One region of the Streptomyces sp. NPDC016469 genome, then DNA from elsewhere that is predicted to be linked to it. Evidence: riboswitches for the same ligand, from Rfam matches in the RefSeq annotation. Region 1 holds a riboswitch; each other region holds the start of a gene.

What was found. Region 1 has a riboswitch for cyclic di-AMP ahead of ABZ565_RS17570 (LysM peptidoglycan-binding domain-containing protein). Riboswitches for the same ligand answer to the same signal wherever they lie in the genome.
Region 2: linked by a shared signal. The riboswitch ahead of ABZ565_RS19525 (M23 family metallopeptidase) and the one ahead of ABZ565_RS17570 (LysM peptidoglycan-binding domain-containing protein) in region 1 are both predicted to bind cyclic di-AMP.
Region 3: linked by a shared signal. The riboswitch ahead of ABZ565_RS14005 (M23 family metallopeptidase) and the one ahead of ABZ565_RS17570 (LysM peptidoglycan-binding domain-containing protein) in region 1 are both predicted to bind cyclic di-AMP.
Region 4: linked by a shared signal. The riboswitch ahead of ABZ565_RS05470 (LysM peptidoglycan-binding domain-containing M23 family metallopeptidase) and the one ahead of ABZ565_RS17570 (LysM peptidoglycan-binding domain-containing protein) in region 1 are both predicted to bind cyclic di-AMP.

Annotation. Positions count from the first base shown of each region.
Region 1 covers NZ_JBEYCQ010000013.1:191,861-196,418, forward strand. The annotation lists gene ABZ565_RS17560 ((2,3-dihydroxybenzoyl)adenylate synthase) at 1-1,282, opposite strand, end outside; gene ABZ565_RS17565 (2,3-dihydro-2,3-dihydroxybenzoate dehydrogenase) at 1,334-2,176, opposite strand; cyclic di-AMP (ydaO/yuaA leader) riboswitch at 2,598-2,782, shown strand; gene ABZ565_RS17570 (LysM peptidoglycan-binding domain-containing protein) at 2,786-3,652, shown strand; gene ABZ565_RS17575 (esterase) at 3,873-4,558, shown strand, end outside.
Region 2 covers NZ_JBEYCQ010000016.1:20,956-25,513, forward strand. The annotation lists gene ABZ565_RS19515 (PrsW family glutamic-type intramembrane protease) at 1-910, shown strand, start outside; gene ABZ565_RS19520 (aldo/keto reductase) at 1,002-1,946, opposite strand; gene ABZ565_RS19525 (M23 family metallopeptidase) at 2,128-3,297, opposite strand; cyclic di-AMP (ydaO/yuaA leader) riboswitch at 3,309-3,462, opposite strand; gene ABZ565_RS19530 (PP2C family protein-serine/threonine phosphatase) at 3,674-4,558, opposite strand, start outside.
Region 3 covers NZ_JBEYCQ010000010.1:130,315-134,872, reverse strand. The annotation lists gene ABZ565_RS14015 (pitrilysin family protein) at 1-1,215, shown strand, start outside; gene ABZ565_RS14010 (pitrilysin family protein) at 1,242-2,624, shown strand; cyclic di-AMP (ydaO/yuaA leader) riboswitch at 2,853-3,019, shown strand; gene ABZ565_RS14005 (M23 family metallopeptidase) at 3,033-3,872, shown strand; gene ABZ565_RS14000 (GntR family transcriptional regulator) at 4,083-4,558, shown strand, end outside.
Region 4 covers NZ_JBEYCQ010000004.1:39,625-44,182, reverse strand. The annotation lists gene ABZ565_RS05480 (STM4011 family radical SAM protein) at 1-165, shown strand, start outside; gene ABZ565_RS05475 (SGNH/GDSL hydrolase family protein) at 185-1,012, opposite strand; gene ABZ565_RS05470 (LysM peptidoglycan-binding domain-containing M23 family metallopeptidase) at 1,196-2,119, opposite strand; cyclic di-AMP (ydaO/yuaA leader) riboswitch at 2,123-2,282, opposite strand; gene ABZ565_RS05465 (tyrosine-protein phosphatase) at 2,692-3,504, shown strand; gene ABZ565_RS05460 (DUF6126 family protein) at 3,516-3,692, opposite strand; gene ABZ565_RS05455 (XRE family transcriptional regulator) at 3,749-4,357, opposite strand; gene ABZ565_RS05450 (aspartate aminotransferase family protein) at 4,420-4,558, opposite strand, start outside.

The DNA.
Region 1 (4,558 bases):
GAGTGCGGCGCACGATGTCACCCGTGCGGTAGAACCCGTCCGCGGTGAACGCGCTCCTGTTGTGCTCGGGGGCGCGCCAGTAGCCCCGGATCGTGTACGGCCCCCGGGCCAGCAGATGCCCGAACTGCCCGTCGGGAACGTCCTGTCCGGCGTCGTCCACGATGCGGACCTCGTCGTCCTCGGAGATCGGCCGGCCCTGGGTGCTGACGACGGTCTCGTAGTCGTCGTCCAGCCGGGTGTAGTTGACGAGTCCCTCGGCCATCCCGAAGACCTGCATCAGCCGGCAGCCGAGCGCCGGTTCCAGGCGCCGGGCCGCCGTCTCGCTGTACTTGGCGCCGCCCACGAGGATGAGATCGAGGCTCGACAGGTCCTGCTCCGCCGAAGCGGCCGCGTCCGTCCACACCAGGGCGAGCGGCGGGACCATGCCCGTCATCGTGACGCGTTCCCGCTCGATGAGCGGGAACGCCGTGGCCGGATCGGGGCGCGGGCACAGGACGACCGTGCCGCCCGCGTACAGCGTGCCGAGCCAGCCGGGCGAGCTCATCGGGAAGTTGTGCGCGGCGGGCAGAACCACGAGGAAGCGGGTGTCCGCGTCGACGCCGCAGATCTCGTTGGAGCCGCGCAGCGAGTAGATGTAGTCGTCGTGCGTACGGGGGATGAGCTTGGGGACCCCTGTGGTCCCGCCCGACAGCTGGAGGAATGCCAGGTCGTGCGGCTCGGGCCCGATGTCCGGCTCCCGGGCCGCTTCGCACGGCACGTCGGACAGGGCGGTGTGCTCGCCCGGGTCGCCGACGACGAACACGTGCTTCAGGGTGGGCGCCTGCTCCCGTACGGCGGTGGCCAGCGCCCGGTGGTCGAAGCCGGCGTGCCGGTCCGGGATGACGTAGGCGACGGCCTCGGCGAAGGAGCAGAAGTAGCCGATCTCCGTCTGACGGTGGGCGGGCAGCGCGTACACGGGGAGCGCGCCGATCCGGAAGAGGGCGAAGACGACCTCCGCGAACTCGGCGATGTTGGGCAGTTGGACGACGACCCGGTCGCCCTTGGCTATACCGCGCGCCCGGAAGCCGGCCGCCAGCCGGGCCGCGCGCTCGTCCAGCTCCCGGTACGTCCAGGCGCGGCGCTCGGGCGCGGGGTCGATCAGCGCGACCCGGTCGCCATGGGCCTCGGCCCGCTCGCGCAGCATGCCGGTGAAGGTCTCGCCGCGCCAGTGCCCGGCCGCGCGGTAGCGGGCGGCGAACTCGGCGGGCCAGGTCGGGGCGTCTTCGTACGGTGAGGCAGTCATCGTTCCAGGTCTCCAGGGGGAGGGCCGTTTTCGGGGCGCCGGGCGGACGGGTCAGGCGCGCAGGGTGGCGCCGCCGTCGACGTACAGGTCGTGCAGGGTGATGTGGCGGGCCCGGTCGGACACCAGGAAGGCGACCGCCTCGGCGATGTCGGCCGGTTCGGCGATCCGGCCGAGCGGGATGCCCGTGCGGTAGCTCGCCAGGTCCCCGGCTATGACGCGCTGAGCGGCGGGGCCTTCGTCGTGGGCCTCATCGGAGGGCCACATCCCGCGCTGCATGTCGGTGAGCGTGGAGCCGGGCGAGACGGTGTTGCAGCGGACGCCCCGGGGAGCCAGTTCCAGACCGAGGCACTTGGTGAACATGACGGCCGCGGCCTTCGACGCGGCGTACGCCGCCATGGTCGTGCGGGGGATGCCGGCGGCGTTGGACGCGACGGTGACGATGCTGCCCGCGCCCCGGTCCGCCATCCGGCGGGCGGCGGACCGCGAGACGTGGAACACCCCGTCGGTGTTGACGGCGAACGTCGCCCGCCAGTCCTCGTCGGTCAGCTCGGTGACGGGTGAACACCGCAGTATCCCGGCCACGTTGACCGCGATGTCGAGGGCGCCGAGCGTGTCCTCGGCCTCGGCGACCAGGGCCTCGACGGCCGCGGCGTCCGTGACGTCCAGCGCCCGGGCGACGACGCTCCCTTCGTACTCCCGGGCGAGGGCGTCGACGCCCTCCGGGGCCGCGTCGGTCGCCAGGACCCGGCAGCCGCGTGCGACGAGGGCCCGCACGACCGCCTCGCCTATGCCGCGTCCGGCTCCCGTCACGAGGGCCAGCCGGCCGGTGAGTTCCCGGTCGGCGGGGGCGGGGACGGGGGGACGACGGGAAGAAGGGGCGGAATGCGGCGCCATGGTCCTGGGGTCTCCCTGTGACGGCGAACGGGGACGGCAACACTTAGGTAAGCCTAACCATAGAGTGATCACGCGAGCCAGGGGGTCGGAACCGGCGTCACGACCCGCCCGCACGCTGCGCGATGCCCCTTTTGTCCTGTAAGGGCAAGAAGTCAATTGAGGGCGTTTAGGGTGGATTTGATGCTGTCAGATGCACTCAAAACGGACGCATGCGCACATTCTGATTTCAGTGGGCAGCGTCACGTCGGCCGTTTCTGACGCGCAATCCGATCTCCCGGTTCCCAGTCGTGCCAAGAAATTTGCCTTCCCTCGGCGCGGGCGATCATGAGCATTTCCTTTGATTGATCTTGCAAAACAATTGTGATCAGCAATTCCGGGCTTGTTCCGGCCGTCGTTTCTCGCTTACGGTCCCGTCATCAATCCGGATGGAACGCCGAATCCTGCCGCCGTCCGGTAACCCGACCACTCACGTACGGCAGGAGCGGGGGACCCAGGTTTGCCGCCGGTCCGGAATCCGGAGCGGCTAGGGGTGAAGTCGCCATGCGCGACCGGACATCTCCAGTCCGAACCCGACAGCTCACCTCGCAGGCGACGGAGAGGAAATACGCCATGCCCATCCCGGGTAAGCACCGTCGTGCCAAGTCCGCGTCCCTGACCCGCGGTTTCATCGCCGTCAGCGCGGGCGGAGCCGTTCTCGCGCTCCCCCTGATCGCGGCCGGATCGGCCTCCGCCGCCCCCGCCAAGAGCGTCGTCGCCGAAAAGGCAGCGGCCCCGACTTCCGTCGCCGGCAAGGAAATTGCCGTGCGCAAGGCCGCCCCCACCACCTATTCCGTGGTGTCCGGCGATTCGCTTTACAAGATCGCCCAGGGGTATTCCCTCAGTGGCGGCTGGGAGCGGCTGTACAAGGACAACCGCAGTGCTGTCGGCAGCAACCCCGACCTCATTCACCCGGGTCTGAAGCTCTCCATCGGCGCCAAGTCCGAGGCCGCCGCCCCGAAGGCCGCGGAGAAGAGCGTATTCAAGGCGGAGACCGCCGAGAAGAACGGCGACACCGCCCCCCGGGCGGAGAGCGCCGACCGCGCCGACCGCTCCGAGCGCACCGTCGTCCCGGTCGCCGCCGAGAAGCCCGCCGAGACCCAGACGGCCGTCGCGTACACCGACGACCTCGACGGCTGGATCAAGGAATCCCTGGCCATCATGGCGCAGCAGGGCATCCCCGGCAGCTACGACGGCATCTACCGCAACATCATGCGCGAGTCCTCGGGCAACCCGATGGCGATCAACAACTGGGACGTCAACGCCGTCAACGGCACGCCCTCCAAGGGCCTGCTCCAGGTGATCCAGCCCACCTTCGACGCCTACCACGTGCCCGGTACGTCGATGGACATCTACGACCCGGTCGCCAACATCACGGCCGCGTGCAACTACGCCGCCGCCACGTACGGCTCGATGGACAACGTCTTCGGCGCGTACTGATACACACCCGCCCCGGGCTCGGGGCAGGGCCGTGAGCAGGGGTGGAAAGAAGCGGAAGCGCTTCTTTCCACCCCTTTCACGTGCTGTACCGCTCTTGTTGCGAGAAATCCGTACAACCCTTGGGCCACAAGAGGTGTCGAACAGGGCGTCCAGGAAGACAGCGGGCTCTTCCCGGCACCCCCCGGATCCGCCCGGCCATCCTTGATCCAAGGAGCCACTTGTGCGTACGCACCGTCCGGCCGCCGTTCTCGCGGCCTCGATCCTCCTGCTGACGGGCGCGGCCATCGCCGCGCCCTCCGCCTATGCCGGCCCGTCCGCGCCCGGCGCCACGCAGGCGAAGGACCGCAACACCGACTTCAACGGCGACGGCTACGACGACGTGCTCATCGGCGCGCCGGGGGCCACGATCGACAGCAAGCAGGGCGCAGGGTTCGTCACCGTCCAGTACGGCTCCCGCAGCGGCCTGGGCACCAGCCCCTCCGCCGTCTTCAGCCAGAACACCGCCGGGGTGCGGGGCGCCGCCGAGACGGGCGACGCCTTCGGCCAGTCCGTCGCCACCGGTGACCTGAACGGCGACGGCTACGACGACGCGGTCGTCGGCGTCCCGGGCGAGGACATCGAGCCCGTGGGCGACGCGGGGGGTGCCGTCGTGCTGTGGGGGTCGCCGCAGGGGCTCACCGGGGCCGACAGCGACTGGCTCCAGGCCGCCGAGCCCCGCGCGTCGGCGAGATTCGGCAGCGCGCTCGCGGCGGCCCACTTCAGCCCCGACGTCCCCGGCGACGAACTGGCCGTCACCGACCGGTACGACCTCATCCTCTTCCGCTACGAACCCGCCCTGCTGAAGAAGGACGCCGCGCCTCTCGCGCCCGCCCAGCGCGAGAACGTGATCCCGGCCGAACCCGGACA
Region 2 (4,558 bases), on a different contig from region 1:
CCAGCAGACGGACTCCGGCTTCGCGGCGATGACCGTGGTGACCTTCCTGGTCCGGGCCGTGATGACCCCCTTCGCCCACCCGCTCTTCACCGTCCTGACCGGCATCGGTCTCGGGATCGCCGCGAGCAGCGCACCCGGCCGGCCGACGCGGCGCATCATGGCCCCGCTGCTCGGCCTGGTCCTCGCGATGGGCATGCACGCCCTGTGGAACGGCTCGGCGACCTTCGGCACGTACGGCTTCTACATCGTGTACGGGGCGTTCATGGTCCCGGTCTTCGGCCTGGTGACCTGGCAGGTGGTCAGGGCCCGTCGCAAGGAGCTGCGCTCCCTGGCCGTCGAGCTGCCCGCGTACGCCGAAGCCGGCTGGCTCACCCCCGACGAGCCCCGCGCCCTCGCCTCCATGCGGGCCCGCGCCCTCGCGAGGAACGCGGCGCGCCGGCGGTACGCGGCGAGCGTCTCCGGCCATCCGCACCACCCGGCGTACGCGACGGTCCGGGCCAAGGAGGCGAAGGAGCGCGGCAGGGCGGCGGCTCGTGCGGTAGCCGAGTACGAGGCGTTCGCGACCTCCCTCGCCTCCCTGCGCCGGCAGGCCGGCCGGGGCAGGGTGGACCCGGACTTCTCCGCGCGCGAGCTGGAGCTGCTGCACCACCTGTGGCAGCGCCGTGAGATCGCGGGCCCCGCCCTCGCGTACGCGGCCCGGGCCACGCACCGGCGGCCGCCGGGCTACACGGCCGCCTGGCCGCCCCGCCGGCCCCACCCGGGTACGCCGACGCCGTACGCGTACGGGACCCCGTCCCCGTACAACGGCAACCCGAACCCGTACGCCGGCCCGTCCCCGTACCCGGCACAGCCCTACGGCCAACAGCCCTACACCGCACCGCCCTACACCGGCGGACCGCCGCCGGCCTGATCCGCACACGGGGTCCCCACACAGGCCCGCGCACGGGATCCGTACACAGGGGCGGTACACAGGCCGACGAACCGCACGCGCGGAACGCGTCCTACGCCGAGGCTGCCGTCAGCGTCGACAGCTCCTCGTCCGTCAGCCGGAGACCGGCGACCGCCAGCAGGGCGGGCAGCTGGTCGACCGTGCGGGCGGAGGCGATCGGCGCGGCGACCGTCGGGCGGGAGGCGAGCCAGGCCAGGGCCACCGTCGCGATCTCGGCGCCCCGGTCCCGCGCCACCGTGTCGAGCGCGGCGAGCACCCGTCGGCCGCGCTCCGACTCCAGGTGACCGGCCGCGCTCCCGGCGCGGGCGCTGTCCACGGTCGTCCCCGGGCGGTACTTGCCGGTGAGGAAGCCGGAGGCCAGCGCGTAGTACGGAACGGCCGCGAGCCCGGCGTCGGCGGCGGTGTCCTGGAGCTCGCCCTCGTAGGTGTCCCGCGAGACGAGGTTGTAGTGCGGCTGCAGCGCCACATAGCGGGCCAGGCCCTCGCGTTCGGAGAATGCGAGGGAGGCGCGCAGCCGGGCGGGGCTGATGTTGGAGGCGGCGATCTCGCGGACCTTGCCCTCCTTCACCAGCTCGTCGAGGGCGGTGATGATCTCCTCGACCGGGACGGTCTCGTCATCGAAGTGCGTGTAGTACAGGTCGATGTGGTCCGTGCCGAGGCGGCGCAGCGACTCCTCGGCGGCGGACTTGATCGTGGGCGCCGAAAGGCCCTTGTAGCCGGGGAGGGCACCGACCTTGGTGGCCACCACGACCTCGGACCGGTTGCCGCGCGACGCGAGCCACTTGCCGATGACCGTCTCCGACTCACCGCCCTCGTTGCCGGGAACCCAGTGCGAGTAGGCGTCGGCGGTGTCCACGAAGTTGCCGCCGGCCGCCGCGTACGCGTCCAGGACGGCGAAGGACCGGTCCTCGTCCGCGGTCCAGCCGAAGACGTTTCCACCGAGGCAGAGGGGGAAGACCTGGAGGCCGGACGGGCCGAGATTGCGCAGTGAAGTCATAGGTGGAACAACGGTTTCCGGAGACCCCGCTATTCCGCATACATCCGGCCTGGCCCGGACGAACGTGCTCTGACCGCGGTCACGCGGACCGGCAGCCCTGGCGTCGGGGGTGTGCGTCAGGGCTGCCGGGGTTCGGAGGGCCGCGTACCGGGAAGGGCCGGGGCTTCGGGGGAAACGGACCTCAGACGGTCAGACCGCGGGCGCGCAGCCAGGCCATCGGGTCGATGCCGGTGCCGTCCGGGGTGTGGACCTCAAGGTGGAGGTGCGGGCCGGTGACGTTTCCGGTCGCGCCGACCCGGCCGATGGTGTCGCCGGTGGTGACCTTCTGGCCGACCGTGACGCCGATCGAGGACTGGTGGCAGAACCACAGCTCGGTGCCGTCCTCCAGCTCCAGCACCGTGCGGTAGCCGTAGGCGCCGGACCAGCCGGCCGACTTGACGGTGCCGGTGTGGATGGCCTTGATCGGGGTACCGGTCGGGGCCGCGAAGTCGAGGCCCGTGTGGTAGCCGGAGGACCACATCGAGCCGGCCTCGCCGAACGTCGAGGTGATCGTGTACGAGGAGGTGGGGATGGCGTAGCCGGCGGCGAGCTTGGCCAGGCGCAGGGCCTCGGCCTTCTTCTTCGCCTCCTCCGCCGCCTTCTTCTTCTCGGCGGCGGCCTTGGCCTCGGCCTCGTCCTGCTGCTTCTTCGCCTCGGCGGCCGCCTTCTCGGCAGCGGCCTTCTCCTCGGCTGCCTTCGCCTCGGCGTCGGCGGCGCCCTGCTGCTGCTCGGCCTGCTGGAGGATGCGGGCGCGCAGCGCCTCGCCGGCGTCCGTGGTGCCCTGCTCGGCCTCGGCGGTGGTGATGCCTGCGGTGGTCAGCGGGGCGGTGGCGGGGGCGGCGGCGGGGGTTTCGGCCTCGCTCTCGCCGGAGAACAACGCACCCACGCCAGGAAGGGACTTGGCGTCGGGAAGATTGTCCGCGATGGAATCGGGAAGAGAGATGGAGACCGGCGGTTTGCTCTGCGCGGTGGCCATGCCCCCCGCGCCGACGGCCGCGATGACACCGACGCCGAGGACGGTGGAGCTACGGGCCAGACCATTGCGCTGCTTGGCGACACGGTGCTTGCCACGGACGGGACGGACGGACTCCTCGGTGGGGTTCCATTCCTCCCAGGCCCGCTCGGAGTCGGCATCGTCGGCGCGGAAACCGCTGCCGAAACCGGCGCCGGTGCCGAAGCCGTTGCCCCGATCGGTCATGGAGTCGCTTCCCTGTTCCGGGAAGTACGCGGTGCCGGGGCCGGACGCGAAGTCGGCGCCGTACTCGGGCACGAACCGGGAAGGTGATTCGGGGGCAGGCTTGTTGGACGCCACGCGGGCGCACTCCTTTCCTTCCTTCTCGCCTACCGGGTTAGCTGACGGGTTCGGAGCAGGAAGGTCTCCTACGGGTCCCTCCGCCTCTTGTGAAGACGAAGATGCCCGATTCACCCCATGTAGGTGGTTCCCCGGTTCCCTTGCGGAATTCGGCGCACGCGCGCGGCGCCGTCCCTGACGACGGCTGGGACAACCGCGCTGCGTTATCGAACGTTAATAGACAGACGGGTCCGATTCCAAGCTGTTCCCACTGATCGTTCACGCACTTGGCCTGGACTTTACGGGACACAACCGGGTGGAATCGGGCGAGTTGATCCAGGTTCAGCCACTACGCGTTTTCTGACGTTGCGTCAAATGTTATGCGGAGCGGCGCCCCTCAGTCACGCAGCGTGGTACCCCGCTTGACGATCTTCACCGTCCTGCGCCGGTCCGGCTGCCCCTTCCCCGGCCGGGCCACCGCGAGCAACGCCATGTCGTCGGTCGACTCGCCCCCCGTGTGCAGCCGTACGTCGTCGGTCAGCGCGGACAACAGCTCCTCGGGACCCGGGAAGAGGCGCCCGCGCAGCCGCTCCGCCGGGTCGTAGAAGACGCCGTCGGCGTTCCGGGCCTCCGACAGGCCGTCCGTGTAGAACAGCAGCGTCCCCCCGGCCGGCAGCTCCCAGTCGTCCGAGCGGTCCGGCCGCACCCCCAGGTCCATGCCCAGCGGAAGTGCGGGCTCCGTGGGAGTCAGCGCCTCCACCACGCCGTCCCCGTGCAGCAGCAGCGGGTCCGGATGGCCGCGGTTCACCATCCGTACGCGCTGCGCGCCCGGCGGGATCTCCGCGAGCACGGCGGTCACGAACCCCTCGAACGCGTCCAGGTTGCTCCGCCGTACCGACTCACGCGCCAGCGCGCGCTCCAGCCGCTGCGCCACGCCCTCCAGCGACTTCTCCTGCTCCGCCGCCTCCCGGAACGCCCCGATCACCACCGCGACCGCGCCGACCGCCTCCAGCCCCTTCCCGCGCACGTCCCCCAGCACCAGCCGTACGCCGTACGGGGTGTCAGCGGCCGCGAAGAGGTCGCCCCCGACGAACTCGTCCGCCTGCGCCGCCTCGTACCGCGCGGCCACCTGGAGTCCGCCGAGCCGTTCGGGCGGCGCGGGCAGCACGGCCCGCATGGCCGTCTCGGCGATGATCCGGGCGGACGCCAGCTGGTCGCTGCCGCGCCGCACGACCCGGTTGATCACACACGCCTGCACGGCGACCGTGAGCACGGTGACCAT
Region 3 (4,558 bases), on a different contig from region 1:
GAGGTCAAGGGCCGTACGGGCCTGGCGCACCTCTTCGAGCACCTGATGTTCCAGGGCTCCGGCCAGGTCAAGGGGAACGGACACTTCGAGCTGGTGCAGGGCGCCGGCGGCTCGCTCAACGGGACGACCAGTTTCGAGCGGACCAACTACTTCGAGACGATGCCCACGCACCAGCTGGAGCTGGCCCTGTGGCTCGAGGCCGACCGGATGGGCTCTCTGCTCGCCGCGCTCGACGAGGAGTCCATGGAGAACCAGCGTGACGTCGTCAAGAACGAGCGCCGCCAGCGCTACGACAACGTCCCGTACGGCACCGCGTTCGAGCGGCTGACCGCGCTGGCCTACCCCGAGGGCCACCCGTACCACCACACCCCGATCGGCTCCATGGCCGACCTGGACGCGGCGACCCTGGAGGACGCCCGCGCCTTTTTCCGTACGTACTACGCGCCGAACAACGCGGTGCTGTCGGTCGTCGGCGACATCGACCCCGAGCAGACCCTCGCCTGGATCGAGAAGTACTTCGGCTCCATCCCCTCCCATGACGGCAAGCAGCCGCCGCGCGACGGCTCGCTGCCCACGGTCATGGGCGGTCAGCTGCGGGAGGAGGTACGCGAGGAGGTGCCGGCGCGCGCCCTGATGGCCGCGTACCGGCTGCCCCACGACGGCACCCGCGAGTGCGACGCCGCGGACCTCGCCCTGACCGTGCTCGGCGGCGGGGAGTCGTCCCGGCTGCACAACCGCCTGGTCCGACGCGACCGTACGGCCGTGGCCGCCGGTTTCGGACTGCTCCGGCTCGCCGGCGCGCCCTCCCTGGGCTGGCTCGACGTCAAGACGTCCGGCGGCGTGGAGGTGGCGGAGATCGAGGCCGCGGTCGACGAGGAGCTGGCCCGGTTCGCCGAGCACGGCCCCACGGCCGAGGAGATGGAGCGCGCCCAGGCCCAGTTGGAGCGCGAATGGCTGGACCGCCTCGGTACGGTCGCGGGCCGCGCCGACGAACTGTGCCGGTATGCCGTGCTGTTCGGCGACCCGCAGCTCGCGCTGTCCGCCGTGAACCGGGTCCTCGATGTCACCGCCGAGGAGGTCAAGGCCGCCGCGCAGGCGCAGCTGCGGCCCGACAACCGGGCGGTCCTGGTCTACGAACCGGTCGAGCCCGCCGAGGCCGCCGAAGAGGCCGACGCCGCCACCGACACCGACGCGCACGAAGGGGCGGACCAGTGACCGACGCTGCCGCGACTGAAGTTTCGATGCAGTTCCACCCCCAGCCCGCCCCCGGGGTGGCCCGGCCCTGGGCCTTCCCCGCGCCCGAGCGGGGTTCCCTGCCCAACGGCCTCACCGTCCTGCGCTGTCACCGCCCCGGCCAGCAGGTCGTCGCCGTCGAGATCTTCCTCGCCGCCCCCCTGGATGCCGAGCCCGAGGGTCTGGACGGCGTGGCCACGATCATGTCGCGCGCCCTGTCCGAGGGCACCGACAAGCGGAGCGCCGAGGAGTTCGCCGCCGAGCTGGAGCGGTGCGGCGCCACCCTCGACGCCCACGCCGACCATCCCGGTGTCCGGGTCTCCCTGGAGGTCCCGGCCTCCCGTCTGGCCAAGGCGCTCGGCCTGGTCGCCGAGGCGCTGCGGGCGCCGGCCTTCGCCGACAGCGAGATCGAGCGCCTGGTGCGCAACCGGCTGGACGAGATCCCGCACGAGCATGCCAACCCGGCCCGCCGCGCGGCCAAGCAGCTCTCCAAGGAGCTGTTCCCGGCCACGACCCGCATGTCGCGCCCGCGCCTGGGCACCGAGGAGACCATCGAGCGGATCGACGCCGCCGCCGTGCGGGCCTTCTACGACGCGCACATCCGCCCGTCCACCGCGACCGCCGTGGTCGTCGGCGACCTCACCGGCATCGACCTGGACGCACTGCTCGCCGAAACCCTCGGCGACTGGTCCGGGAACGCCTCCGAACCCCGCCCGGTCCCGCCGATCACGGCCGACGACACGGGCCGCGTGATCATCGTGGACCGCCCCGGCGCGGTGCAGACGCAGCTGCTGATCGGCCGCATCGGCGCCGACCGCCACGACAGTGTCTGGCCCGCCCAGGTCCTCGGCACCTACTGCCTGGGCGGCACGCTGACCTCCCGGCTCGACCGGGTGCTGCGCGAGGAGAAGGGGTACACCTACGGCGTGCGTGCCTTCGCCCAGGTGCTCCGCTCCGGCGCCGCCGACTCCGCCTCGGGGGCGGCGGGTGCCGCGATGCTGGCCATCAGCGGTTCCGTGGACACCGAGTCCACCGGACCGGCGCTGGACGATCTCTGGAAGGTGCTGCGGACGCTGGCCGCCGAGGGACTGACGGACGCCGAGCGCGAGACGGCCGTGCAGAATCTGGTGGGCGTCGCGCCCCTGAAGTTCGAGACGGCGGCCTCCGTCGCGAGCACCCTCGCCGATCAGGTGGAACAGCACCTCCCGGACGACTACCAGGCGACGCTGTACGCCCGGCTCGCCGAGACCGGCACGGTGGAGGCGACCGCGGCCGTGGTCAGCGCCTTCCCGGTGGACCGGCTGGTCACGGTCCTGGTCGGTGACGCCTCGCGCATCGAGGAGCCGGTCAGGGCGCTCGGCATCGGAGAGGTCTCGGTCGTCACCGGCTGATCTGTCGCTCAGCCCGCTGAGCGGGCGTAGGGGGCTCCGGCGCGCGGTCGCGCCGGAGCCCTCTACACGCGTGGTCACTTTCAATCCTTCTGCGCCTTTTGTTCGCCAAGGGGGCGGCGCCCCCTGTGGGATGCGCTACAAAACCCCTTGTCCGTTTGGTGGCGGGAAGTCCGTCCGCTTAGCGTCGGGTCCGCTGTCCGCCACTCGTACGCGCATCCGTGACGTACCGGGCAGCCATCGCCGAGTCCCCGTCAGGCGCGAGCCTGGGGAGCCGGGGACCCACGCAGTCCCTGGGGTGAATCGGATGTCCGCGCTCCGTCAGGGGTGAGGCGTCCGTAGGAGACCTTCCTGCTCCGAACCCGTCAGCTAACCCGGTAGGCGAGAAGGAAGGAAAGGACCAGCCACCCCATGGCGTTCACCCGTGCCACCGGGAAGCACCGTGCCCCGAGCCGCCTGACGCGCGCCGGCGCCAAGGCCGTCGGCGTCGCCACGCTCGCCGCCGGCGGTGTCATCGGCTCCCTGGCCTCACCGGCCCTCGCCGCCGACGCCGGGACGGCCCCCGCCGCCACCGAGACCGGCCTCTCCCAGCTGCTCGCCATCGAGACCACCCTGGCCGACCGGATCGACGCCCAGGCCGCGGTGCAGCACCACCAGGCCGAGGCCGCCGAGAAGAAGGCTGCGGCCAAGGCGAAGGCGGCGGCCAAGAAGAAGGCCGAGGCCGCGAAGAAGAAGGCCGCCGAGAAGGCCGCCAAGGCCAAGGAAGCGGCCAAGGCGAAGGCCAAGGCCACCCGCGAGGCGTCCGCCCGCGCCGGCCGCTCCACCGCCCGCACCGCGCTGGGCTCGTCCTACCGGCTGCCCGTCGCCGGCTCGTACGTGACCACCGGCTACAAGTCCAGCGGCTCGCTCTGGTCGTCCGGCAGCCACTCCGGCATCGACTTCCACGCCGCCTCCGGCAGCTCGGTCGTCGCCGTCGGCGCCGGCACCGTCGTGGAGGCCGGCTGGGGCGGGGCGTACGGCAACAACATCGTGCTCCGGATGACGGACGGCACGTACACCCAGTACGGCCACCTCTCCTCGATCGGGGTCTCCGTCGGCCAGAGCGTCGCGGCCGGTCAGCAGATCGGGCTCTCCGGCTCGACCGGCAACTCCACGGGCCCGCACCTCCACTTCGAGGCCCGGACCACCCCTTCCTACGGCTCCGACATGGACCCGGTCGCCTATCTGCGCGCTCACGGCGTCAGCGTCTGACCGGGCTGAAGCCCCACACCGATGGCCCCGGCATCCCGCCGGGGCCATCGCCGTGCCCGCGCCTCCCCGCACACCTTCCGCCGCTCGACCGCGGCCAAAAGATATTCATGAATTCCCGCCCGGCATCGGAAATGCGAGCGCATTGCAATAGAGTCGCGCCAGAGGTGTCGATCGGCCGCTGTTCGCGGGGATTGAGGCGGAGGTTCGGACATGCGTGTTCCGGCGCATTCGGTATGCACGGCAATCCGTGACGACATCGTCTCCGGTGTCTTCGAACGCGGCAGCCGGCTCACCGAGGAGGTGCTCGCACGGCGTTACGGGGTGTCCCGCGTCCCCGTACGGGAAGCGCTGCGCACCCTGGAGTCGGAGGGCTTCGTCGTCACCCGCAGACACGCCGGAGCCTGCGTCGCCGAGCCGTCGGAGCAGGAGGCCGCCGACCTCCTGGAAGTCCGCATGCTGCTGGAACCGCTGAGCGCCGCCCGCGCGGCCCAGCGCCGGACGGAGGCCCACCTCAAGGTGTTGCGCGGCCTGGTCAGGCTCGGTCAGGAGCGGGCCCGCCGCGACGAGGGCGAGGACCTGCGCTCCCTGGCCGGCTGGTTCCACGAGACCCTGGCCCAGGCATCCGGCAGCCCCGGTCTCATCGCCCTCCTCACCCAGCTCCGCCACAAGATCGCCTGGATGTACGC
Region 4 (4,558 bases), on a different contig from region 1:
CTGGGGCCGAAAGCCTGCCCGCTCGCCGTCTGCGACTGCCACATCGGCTATGTGCACCTGGAGACGCTGCCGCTGTACGACGTCTTCGCGGGCGGGGTCCTGGAGCGGATACCGGCGACGCTGCCGCTGTCCCCGGTCGCCGCGACGCGGTCGCGGGGCGGCTGAGGACAGCGGAGGCGGCCGGTCAGAGCGGGAGCAGGTCCGGCCGCTTCGGCTCGACGTGGTCCCCGGAGGACTCGCCGCGCAGCCGCCGCCCGATCCACGGGACCAGGTATTCGCGCGCCCAGTGGATGTCGTCGCGGCGGATCTCCAGCGTGCCGCGCGGGGGCTGCGGCGGCCACGGCTGGTCCGGGTCGGCCGGTACGCCGAGGCCGAGGACCTGGGCGGCGCGGAGCGCGACCCGGGTGTGTCCCTCGGGCGACAGGTGGAGCCGGTCGCCGTCCCAGGCGCGCCGGTCCTGCACCGAGCGCAGCGACCACAGGTCGAGGACCGGGCAGTCGTAGCGGTCGGCGATGGCCCGGACGTGGGCGGTGTAGGTGGCGATCTTGCCGCGCAGATGGCGCAGCACGGGGATGCCACGGGTGTCGAAGCCGGTGGTGACCATGACGGTGCCGACCGACCGCGTGAGGTCGGCGACCGCCCGCTCGAAGCGTTCGGCCACGTCGTCCGGGTCGGTGCCCGGCCGGATGATGTCGTTGCCGCCGGCGCAGAAGCTCACCAGATCGGGGGCGAGTTCCTTGGCGCGGGGCACCTGCTCCTCGACTATCTGGTCGAGGAGGCGTCCTCGTACGGCGAGATTGGCGTACCGGAAGCCGGCACCGGTCGCCGGGCCGGGCTCCGGGAGCCGGTCCGCGAGGAGTACCGCGAGCCGGTCGGCCCAGCCGACGAACGTTCCGTCCGGGCCGGGGTCGCCGACTCCCTCGGTGAAGCTGTCGCCAATCGCCGCGTACGACCCGATGGCGCCCTGTCGGTCGATGACGCCCTGTTGAAGGTTGTTCGAATCGTCTGCCACAACCGCATATCCTGCACCCCGGAATGTGACCTACGCGACCGTAATAAGGGGTTGACGGGTGGTGAGATAAACCACCCGGTCAGTTTTCGGTAAAGGGGGAATAAGCAGAGGGACGACGCACCGCCGTGCGTCGTCCCTCTGTGCCGTTCAGTGACCCGGATCACCGGGCCGGTACTGCCTGGATCAGACGTAGATCCCGTGCGACGCCAGGTAGGCGATCGGGTCGATGTCCGAGCCGTACTCCGGGCCGGTGCGGACCTCGAAGTGGAGGTGCGGGCCGGTGGCGTTGCCGGTGGAGCCGGAGAGGCCGACCTGCTGGCCCGCGGTCACGGTCTGGCCCGCCGAGACGGAGAGCGAGGACATGTGGCCGTACTGGGAGTAGTGGCCGTCGGCGTGCTTGATGACGACCTGGTTGCCGTAGGCGCCGCCCCAGCCGGCGGTGACGACGGTGCCGGAGGTGATGGCCTTCACGCTGGTGCCGGTGGCGACGGGGAAGTCTATGCCGGTGTGGCTGCCGCTGGACCAGTTGGCACCGGAGGCGCGGTAGGCGGTGGTGTGGTTGCCCGGGACCGGGTGGACGTAGCCGGAGGCGTTGTCCTGGGCGGCCGGGGCCTCGGTCTTGGCCTCCGTCTGCGCCTCGGTCTTGGTCTCGACCTTCGTCTCGGCCTTGGGCGCGGCCTTCGTCCCGGTCTTCTCCGCCGTCTCGGCGGGGGCCTTGGACGGGGTGGCGGCGGCGGGGGCCGCCTTGGCGCCGAGGGTCAGCTTCATGCCCGGGAAGATCAGGCTCGGGTTCTCGCCGACGACCTCGCGGTTGTCCTGGTACAGCTTGTGCCAGCCGCCCTTGAGGTGGTGCTGGGCCGCGATCTTCGACAGGTAGTCGCCGGAGACCACGGAGTAGGTGGTGGTGCCGGTGTTCTTCGCGGGCTTGGCCGGGGCGGTGTGCGCGGCGGCCGACTGCGACGTGGCCGGGGCGGACTGCTCCGCGGCGTGGGCACCGGTGGCGCCGAGCAGCGGAAGCGCGATGACGGCGCCGCCGGCGCTCGCGGCGACGACGCCGCGGGCTATGGTGCTGGACTTGGGACGGCGGTGCTTACCCGAGTTGGGCATGAAGAATTTCCTCTCCGGCGCCTGCGAGGTGAGCTGTCGGGTTCGGGCTGGAGATGCCCGGCCGCGCCTGGCGCGACTTCACCCCTAGCCGTCCGGTCGTCCCGGTCGGCGGCTTACCTGGTTCCCCCGCTCCTGCCACACGGTGAGTGGGTGCGAATCCCGGACGGCGGCAGGATTGGGCGTTCCGTCCGGGTGGACATGGAACGTAAGCGAGCCGGGACGGCGGAAACAAGCCACAGCTTCCGCACCGGATTCCGCAGGGGAATTGCGGTGCCGAATTCCGGTCACACTCCGTGGATTACGGATCTTGGCTTTCCGCGCGGCACGGGGAATACCCAGCCGGGGCGCCAGCACACACCGTCACGGATATGATCCCGCTCACGAGCGGGTGATCATCTCCCGCACAACCGGGGCAAGTTCGGCATATACCGGCAATACGGACATGTCGCGCCTGTCGTCCGCATCGGCGCGGAGCGGGCGGCCGAAATGATTGCCCCAGGAACCGATGTCGTATCGTCGCGGTCGTGGGCCCGTCGGCGATACGCGCCGGGGCAGAGCCTCCAGGAGTGACCGTGACGCAGCAGCTGCCGCAGACCCCGCCGACGGAGCCCGTTCTCACCGGTGTCCGCAACTTCCGGGACGTGGGCGGCCTGCCCACCACCGACGGCCGCCGCATACGGCACGGCCGTCTGTACCGCAGCGGTCACCTGGCGCACGCCACGGCCGAGGACGCGGCGTTCCTCGGCGGGCTCGGCCTGCACACGGTCTTCGACTTCCGCAACGCGGCGGACCACAAGCTGGACGGCCTGGACATCGAGCTGCCGGGCGTACGGAATGTGAGCATCCCGCTCAGCGACCCGGCGGACGGGGCGGAATTCTGGCGGATGGTGCGCGACGGCGACCTGGCACAGCTGCGCTCGATCCTGGCCGACGGCAAGGGGACCCGCCGGATGGTCGCCTCGTACCGCTCGATCATCCTGGAGCGCACCGCCGAGCACAGCCGGGTGCTGCACGCCCTGGCCGAGGACAGCGTGCCCGCCCTGATGCACTGCGCGGCCGGCAAGGACCGGGCCGGGCTGTCGATCGCGGTGACGCTGCTGGCGGTGGGCGTCGGGCGAGAGACCATCGAGGCCGACTACCTGAAGTCGAACGACGCGCACCGCCGCTACCGCATCCGGCGCAGCGACACCTCGGCGGCCGGGATGTCCCCGGAGGTGCTGGAGCTGCTGAACCCGCTCTTCGGCGCCCAGCCCGACTATCTCGCCGCGGCCTTCGCCGCCATCGACGAGACCTGGGGCGGCACCGACCGCTATCTCACCGACGGGCTGAAGCTCACGCCCGCCACCCGTGAGCAGTTGCGCGACCGGCTCCTCGACGAGAGCTGAGGCGGCTCGGCCTACTGGTTGTGCATGCCGACCGCGAAGAGCAGGTACAGGAACGCGGCGATGACGTGCCCGGCCACGAGGTAGGCGAAGAGCCGGATGACGAGTCCCCGCGGCATCTTCTTCTCATGGGTGTCGGCGCCGGGGCGCGGGGCCGGGGTGAGCGGGTCGTAATTCTCTGAATCGGACATGACTGGCCTCTCTGGCTGCCGGGGAGGGCTGCCGGGGGTCCGGCGGCGGAAACGTCTCAGCTGCGGTGGACCGGGCCGCCGAGGCACAGGTCGGCGGCGGGGCTCTGCAGCAGGGTGTGCACGAAGAGCAGCTCGGAGCCCTCGGGTTCGGGAGCCGCGATCCGGTGCGGGGTGAGCGAGTCGAAGTGCGCGCCGTCCCCGGGACCGAGGTCGTGCACCGTCTCGCCGAGCGTGACCCGGAGGCGGCCGGTCAGGACGTACAGCCATTCCTCGCCGGGGTGGACGCGGACCAGGTCGCCCTGGGCTCCGTACGGGACGCGGACGCGCAGCGCCTGCATCGCCCGGCCGGAGCCGCCGGCCTGCTGGTACATCCAGCCGTCGGCGGCCGCACCCTCGAACGGGCGGGCGCGCACGATCGCGTCACGTTCCGGGGGCATCTCGCCGAGGAGCTCGGAGACCGTCGTACCGTAGATCCTGGCCAGCTGGAGCAGCATCGGCAGCGAGGGCTGGCGGCGGCCCGTTTCGAGCCGGGAGAGGTGGGCGGGCGAGAGCCCGGCCCGCTGGGCCGCGGTCTCCAGGGTGAGACCACGGCCTCGGCGCAGATCGCGCAGGCGTGGCGCGACACCGGGCAGCTCGCCGGCCGCCAGGTCGTCCGGAGGGTTCATGCCTCCATTGGGCCAAATTGTTTCCCCTGAGGCAAATTTCTTGCCTCAGGGGCAAAAACACCTCAGCGGTTGGCGACGGCCTGCTTCACCAGGGTCCGTCCGAAGTCCCACATCAGTCCCCCACCGCTGTGCGCGTCGTCCATGACGGCGGTGAACGCCTCCACAAAGCGGTCGACGTCCGCGTCATCGATGACCAGCGGC